Regions from separate parts of the Heyndrickxia acidicola genome, predicted to be linked through region 2. Evidence: riboswitches for the same ligand, from Rfam matches in the RefSeq annotation. Region 2 holds a riboswitch; each other region holds the start of a gene.
What was found. Region 2 has a riboswitch for S-adenosylmethionine ahead of A5N88_RS17275 (bifunctional homocysteine S-methyltransferase/methylenetetrahydrofolate reductase). Riboswitches for the same ligand answer to the same signal wherever they lie in the genome.
Positions count from the first base shown of each region.

Region 1: it holds a riboswitch for S-adenosylmethionine, as region 2 does, so the genes downstream of both, A5N88_RS09010 (2,3-diketo-5-methylthiopentyl-1-phosphate enolase) here and A5N88_RS17275 (bifunctional homocysteine S-methyltransferase/methylenetetrahydrofolate reductase) in region 2, are expected to answer to the same signal.
Region 3: it holds a riboswitch for S-adenosylmethionine, as region 2 does, so the genes downstream of both, A5N88_RS15295 (sugar ABC transporter substrate-binding protein) here and A5N88_RS17275 (bifunctional homocysteine S-methyltransferase/methylenetetrahydrofolate reductase) in region 2, are expected to answer to the same signal.

Region 1 is NZ_KV440953.1:1,928,758-1,931,024, forward strand. It holds gene A5N88_RS09010 (2,3-diketo-5-methylthiopentyl-1-phosphate enolase) at 1-911, opposite strand, end outside; SAM riboswitch class I at 1,126-1,237, opposite strand; gene A5N88_RS09015 (pyridoxal phosphate-dependent aminotransferase) at 1,311-2,267, opposite strand, start outside.
Region 2 is NZ_KV440953.1:3,687,190-3,689,456, reverse strand. It holds gene A5N88_RS17275 (bifunctional homocysteine S-methyltransferase/methylenetetrahydrofolate reductase) at 1-1,281, opposite strand, end outside; SAM riboswitch class I at 1,467-1,572, opposite strand; gene A5N88_RS17270 (GNAT family N-acetyltransferase) at 1,891-2,267, shown strand, end outside.
Region 3 is NZ_KV440953.1:3,287,856-3,290,122, reverse strand. It holds gene A5N88_RS15300 (ArnT family glycosyltransferase) at 1-220, opposite strand, end outside; SAM riboswitch class I at 692-849, shown strand; gene A5N88_RS15295 (sugar ABC transporter substrate-binding protein) at 958-2,034, shown strand; gene A5N88_RS15290 (sugar ABC transporter ATP-binding protein) at 2,103-2,267, shown strand, end outside.

The DNA of each region.
Region 1 (2,267 bases), 1.8 Mb from region 2:
TCTCTTTCAAGGGCAACGCTTCCATATGGAGATGGAAATAAACCAAAGTCCGCTCCAGCCAACCGAAGAAGTTTTCCAAGAAATAGCTTATGGGAAACCCCATAGTGGCTCGATTGGGTAAACGCTCCACTAAATGCAGGGTGAGCCATTAAGGGAATGTCAATTTCCGGGTCTTCTCTAAGTTCCTGCAATACATCTAAACCGTATGTAAATACGTTGAAAAGAAGAGCATCTGCACCAAGTTCTCTTGCAAGCCGTGCCTTGGAAATAACCTCCGATGTGCGTCCTGTAAGATTGACCGCATAGAGTGTTCGATGTCCCGTTTGCTCATGCACTTCATCCAGGACTCTTCTCCCCATTTTGATACGCTCAGCAAATGGAGCTAGATTACTTTCAAAAAGGATTTCATCATCCTTAACTAAATCTACACCCCCCAGAGCCTGATCTCGAAGCTGTTTTTCAAGAAATAGTAAATCTCTGCCGATTACCCCTTTAAATATGCTCATCACCAGCGGACGATCTGTTACGCCCAGCCTATCTCTAATGCCATCGATTCCAAATCTCGGACCGGGAAAATTCCTTTCAACCGACTCTGAAAATTCCAAATTTAAAAGTTTTACTTCTCCATCTAACGAAAGCTTTCCAAAAACCGTAGTAAGAATGGCTGGCAGATCAGGACTGAAATTTACTGATGGATAAGAAATGATAATTTCAGCAAAGGTTCTGCCATCTTCATCTACTCCCTCAATAACTTTCAAAACATAACCTTTATGCTTTTTTAGCTGCTCCTTTTCCAATATGGCCAGGTTCGTCCATGATCCCACTGTTAATCCAAGAGCAATGTCCTCAGCCTTTTTTTCGAAAGTTCCCGGTTTTCCATAAAATTTATACGTTGCTGTTACTTCACTCATTTCCTCACCTCTTAACCAATTATGCAAAAACTTGTTGACTACAATAAAAGCGGAGGGCGATTGACCATCGGCGAACAGCATAAGACAAGGCAGCTTTGAAGGGTGTTCTTCCCCTTCAATGATGGCTGGGCTTATGACTCGAGCGATTTCTTACCTTTTCTTTTCATAAACAATAAAAAACCTCTTCGATAAGAAGAGGTGGAATTCTACCGTCTTCTTATCTCTCAGCCTTTTAGCTGCAAGAATTAGCACCGTGCCTAAAGAAAATCCTTAGATCGGTTGCCGGGCTTCAATGGGCTCGTCCCTCCGCCTGCTCTTGATAAGAAATAGTTATATAATTATCAGATTGTTAATTCAAATAGGATTATGCCATCCATACACAATATTGTCAATTGAAAATTATTTAAATATTTTTAAGTCTCCGATTCTTTCAACCGCTTCCCGAAGCCGCTCTTCCGTTTCCAGCAAGCCAACACGCACATATCCTTCACCATAGGTACCAAAACCAATTCCGGGTGCTACTGCTACCTTTGCCTGGTATAAAAGTACATCAGAAAATTGTTCAGAAGTATATCCTTCAGGGACCTTTAGCCAGGCAAAAAATGATCCCTTTGGAGCGGCAATGTTCCAGCCAATCTTTCGGAGTCCTTCCACCAAAATGTTTCTTCTTGTTTCATACATAGAAACAAGTGCATCTACACACTCCTGTGATTCCAATAATGCGGCCGCTGCAGCCTCTTGTACTGCTCCAAAAAGACTTACGTATAGATGATCCTGAAAAAGATTCAATGCTTCGATTACACTCTCATTGCCTATTGCAAAACCAACCCGCCAGCCTGCCATGTTATAGGTTTTAGAAAAGGTGTAAATTTCAATTCCGACCTTTTTCGCTCCTTCAGCCTGCAAAAAACTAACAGGTTTCTTTCCATCAAAGCCAATAGCGCCATAGGCAAAGTCATGCACGACACAGATATCATGTTCATTGGCAAATTCAATGGTTTTTTTAAAAAAGGCCAAATCAGCAGTAGCTCCTGTCGGATTATTCGGATAGTTCAAGAACATTAATTTTGCTTTTTCAGCCTCTTCTGTACTGATGGATGAAAAATCAGGCTTAAATCCGTTTTCCTCCAAAAGAGGCATAGTATGCATTTTCGCTTGGGCAAGTGCTACTCCAGACCAGTAGTCCGGATAACCGGGATCAGGCACTAAGACCGTATCCCCTGGATTTAGAAGGCATGGAGGAAGCTCTACCAACCCGGCCTTGCCCCCAAATAATATGGCTATTTCCTTGGCTGGATCTGCTTTGACACCGTATTCACGCTCATAAAAAGCTGCCGCTGCTTCCTTCAAATAGGA
Region 2 (2,267 bases):
CGAGGTCGCTCCGGGAAAATCACCGATTTTAGAAGGATCGCCCGTTACCGCCAGTATTTGATTGATTCCAAGTGCATCCAGCCCCATTAAATGAGATTGAAGCCCAATCAGATTGCGGTCTCTGCAGGTAATATGAACAAGCGGCCGGATTTGTTCCCTTTCTTTTAAAAGCGCAGCCATCGCAATATTGCTGATCCGCGGCGACGCAAGTGAATTATCCGCCATGGTTAAGGCATCAATTCCGGCCTCCTTTAAAGCCCTTGCTCCTTCAAAAAAGCGATCTGTCAACAAATGCTTGGGTGTATCCAATTCAACGATGACCGACGTTCTTTCCTTTGCAATCTGATGGATGGGCGGCTCGATTCCACTTGAACTCGAAAGCTCGATTCGTGCTCTCGGAACTTTAGGTGTCTTTTCTTTTATAGGCGTCAGCCCTTTTACACCTTCAGCCACTGCTTGGATATGCTCAGGTGTGGTACCGCAGCAGCCCCCAATCAGCCGGACACCCTCCTCCACCAGCTGTATCGCGCTATCCTTGAAATAACGAGCGTTATCCCTAAAGGTTACCCTGCCGTCCTCGTAATCCAGTAAACTCGCATTAGGATAGGCAGACAGATAGGCTTTTTCCGGCAAGGGGATTTCTTCAAAGGATTGTATCATGTGATGAGGGCCGAGACGGCAATTGAGACCGATAATATCTGCCCCCAACCCTTCAAGCTGGTTAAGCGCTTCGGTCACATGCCGCCCGTTCTGGAGAACGCCTGGTTCATGCAGGGAAACCTGGGCAATTACCGGTACTGCTGCCTCCTTCTTGGCAATTTCCACTACGGAATAAAGCTCCTCCACATCGAAATAGGTTTCGAGAAGAATCCCGTCAACTCCCTCATTTAGCAGGTGAAAAAGCTGTTCTCTAAAGCAGCGCTTAATCTCTGCATCCGGTATCTCCAATTTCCGAACACCCCTGTAGCCGCCCATGGATCCCAGAATGAATGTATTGTTTCCAGCGGCCTGTTTGGCAATCCGCACCGCTTCCGTATTGATTTCTTTCACCTTTTCTTCCAGTCCATACTGTTCCAGCTTAAAATAATTGGCACTGTAGGTATTGGTTTGAATGACCTCTGCACCGGCCTGTATATATGCCCTGTGAATATTCACTATCTTTTCAGGATGAATCAGGTTGAACTCTTCATAACACGTATCCACCCCATGCGAATAAAGTAGTGTTCCCATCGCTCCGTCAGCTACCAGAATCCGTTTTTCCAGGGTTTTCAGTAAATCCATGCTCCTATCACTCCTTCATTGTTTTTCTTGCTGATCCTTAAACTGTTTTTCTCTAGGCGAATTTTGAGAGCATCTAATCCAATTTTTTGCAAGAGATTATTGTTCCTGCTCATTCGGTCATTTTTATAAGACCTAAAAATAAAAAGACCTTCTTTAAGAAGAAGGCCTTTAGAATCGTCACATTCTTCTTATCGTCCAGGCTTACACCTGCTGGAATTAGCACCGGGTCAATATAATTGACTGGTTGCTGAGGCATCGCTGGGCCAGTCCCTCCGCCTCTCTTGATAAGATACAACTATGTAATTTTATATTTCGAAAAATTAATTCTTATTATACAATTTACAACATTCCTTCTATAACATCAACCCTTTTCTTTAAAAGCGGACGCTGTTTCTGCATAGATTGCTGCTTTGCGTACAATAGATTAAAGCGTGGGAAATTAATAAGAATAGAACCTGTTATTCTCATCCTGTTTTCGTGATTATCCAATTTATCTCAGAATAAAGTTATTTTTCAGAAAAATATTTCATTTTCCTAAAAAAACCTCTCCTTGTCTCCTCTATTTGTATGTATAATAGTAAAAAAGTCTATCATGCAGGGGGTATGGTAATGATTAAGATTTTAGATATAACAGATGTAGAGGCAGCCGAAAGCGTTTTACGCATCCAACTGCCTGCATATAATATAGAAGCGAAGCTATTAAATTTCTACGACATACCTCCGTTGCATGAGACTGTCAACTCTTTGCTAGAAAGCCGCGAAACCTTTTTTGGCTTTTATCAAGAGGATGAATTGGCCGGGGTCATATCGATTAGCTTTGAGGACAACCATTTAGTCATATGCAGATTGATTGTCCATCCTCTTCATTTTAGAAAGGGAATTGGCAGCGCTTTATTGCAGCACGTCGTTGATTCCTACCCTGAAGCGTCCTGCTTCAAAGTCAGCACAGGAGAAAAAAATGAGCCCGCTGTTCGGTTATATCATAG
Region 3 (2,267 bases), 400 kb from region 2:
GAGGAGGTTTTAAGTTCCAATAGTCAGGACTGTACCGGAATGTATTTACAAAAAAATTCTTTTTCTGCAGCATTTCATAGGCGCTGATCCCATGTCTTGCCTCATCCCAGCTATATACTGGAAAATCGCTTATCTTATAAAATACATTAAAAATATACAGGGAAAGAAGCAGAAAAAGCCCCAATCCATATAAGAAATTATAAATGCGGTGTTGAGTCATATTGATCTCCTCTGTATAAATGTCTATTAAAAAGACGCATGTTTGTATAAATAAGTTTCATGTTTCTGAAATTTTTTCCAAAAAGGGTTCAATTTTACTAGGATGGACTATTTTAATCCATTTTATATATTTAAAAATAAATAATTTGAAATTGATGATATTCCTTGCATTGTAAATTGGGTAAGAAGAGGAATTAGTAAATAAAGTAATTTAAAAAGCTAACCAAAACTATCTTAGAATAACAATTTTCCAAGGAGTTTAACACAACAAATTTCGCATAGTAATAAAGCGCTATCATTTAAATGGCAGTAAAGCTGAGCCGCCCTAGATATAAATCCTTAAACAGTCTACCCCAATTATTTATATAACCAATCAGTCTTCGAAATAAAAAAATATTTTTAAAAAGAGTTGCAATTCTGTTTATTATCGTGCTAATATTCACCCTATGAGTACATAATTATAGCTTTAAAACTCTTATCCAGAGCAGGCGGAGGGATTTGGCCCGATGATGCCCAGCAACCGACCGTAATACCATTGTGAAATGGGGCGTATTTTTAAAATAAGCCGGGATTTTCCCATGAGGCACGGTGCTAATTCCAACAGAAAGGATACTTTCTGAGAGATAAGAGGTGAGAAGATTTTATATTCTTCAGCCTCTTTTCTTTTTGGAAAGGGGCTTTTTCGTTTGGCTTTATTTCTTTATCGCTTTGAACGAACTAAAAAAAGGAGAGATGAGAATGAGAAAAATAGTTAACGGGAAAGGCTTGCTTATCTTTTTAACCGCTTTTATCTTATTGGCAGGCTGCCAGCCTACTTTATCAAAGAGTACGGAAGCGAAAGCAGATGTCAATTCTAAGAATCCGCTTGCAAACAAAAAGATAGCGTTGATTATGCAGCAAAACCTAGGAACCTTTTCAGAACAATATATTGAAGGGGTAAAGGAGCAGGTAGCAAAGTTTGGAGGGAAAACGACTGTTTTTACTTCAGATGGAGATCTTGCAAAAATGGCTTCAAACCTTGATGCCGCCATTAACCAGGGCTTTGATGCCATTCTGATAGACCATGGGACAAAAGAAGCTCTTACAGATGGTGTTAAGAAAGCAGTCAGCCAGAAGATACCCGTTATTGTATTTGATGCAGATGTATCCGTTCCAGGTGTAACAGTCCTTGAACAAGGTGATCAGCAAATGGCAGAAATGACGTTAAATAAGCTAGCAAAGGATACAGGAGGTAAAGCCAATATCGTAAAGATTTGGGTTGCTGGTTTTGCTCCAATGGAAAGACGTCAAATTGCTTATAAAAATTTTATGTCTAAAAATCCAGGAATCAAAGAGGTAGCGACTTTTGGTGCAGCAACACAAAATACTGCTTTGGACACTCAGTCCCAAATGGAAGCTCTTCTAAAGCAGTATCCAAAGAAAGGCCAAATCACAGCCGTTTGGGCTTCCTGGGATGAATTTGCCAAGGGTGCGGTCCGCGCCATTCAACAGGCAGGAAGAAACGATATTAAAGTGTATGGAATTGATATGAGCGATGAGGATCTGCAAATGATTCAAGAGAAAAACAGCCCATGGGTAGCATCTGCCGCCGTTGATCCGAAAGATATTGGCCGTATTCAGGTTCGGTATGCGTACCAAAAAATCCATGGAGATCATACACCTGCAACAGTAAAATTAAAGCCTGTATTTGTAACAAAGAAAACTCTGCCGAAGAAACAAATTACAACAGCTGATCTTAATCAGTATATAAAAGGCTGGGGCCACAGCAATCAGGGATATTCAGAAGCACTTAAGAAATTGGAAGAAGGTAAATAAGATTGGAGGGTCTGCTCCGATAGCATCGGTCAGACTCCCTTTATACAAAGGAAGGAGGGCAAACAATTATGGACCAATTGCTCATCATGAATGATATAAAAAAATCCTTTGGGAATGTAAAATCCTTGTCTGATGCTCATTTTGACCTTAAAGCAGGCGAGGTGCATGCTATATTAGGGGCAAACGGTGCAGGGAAAAGTACGCTTATGAAAATTCTTTCTGGCGCTTATACA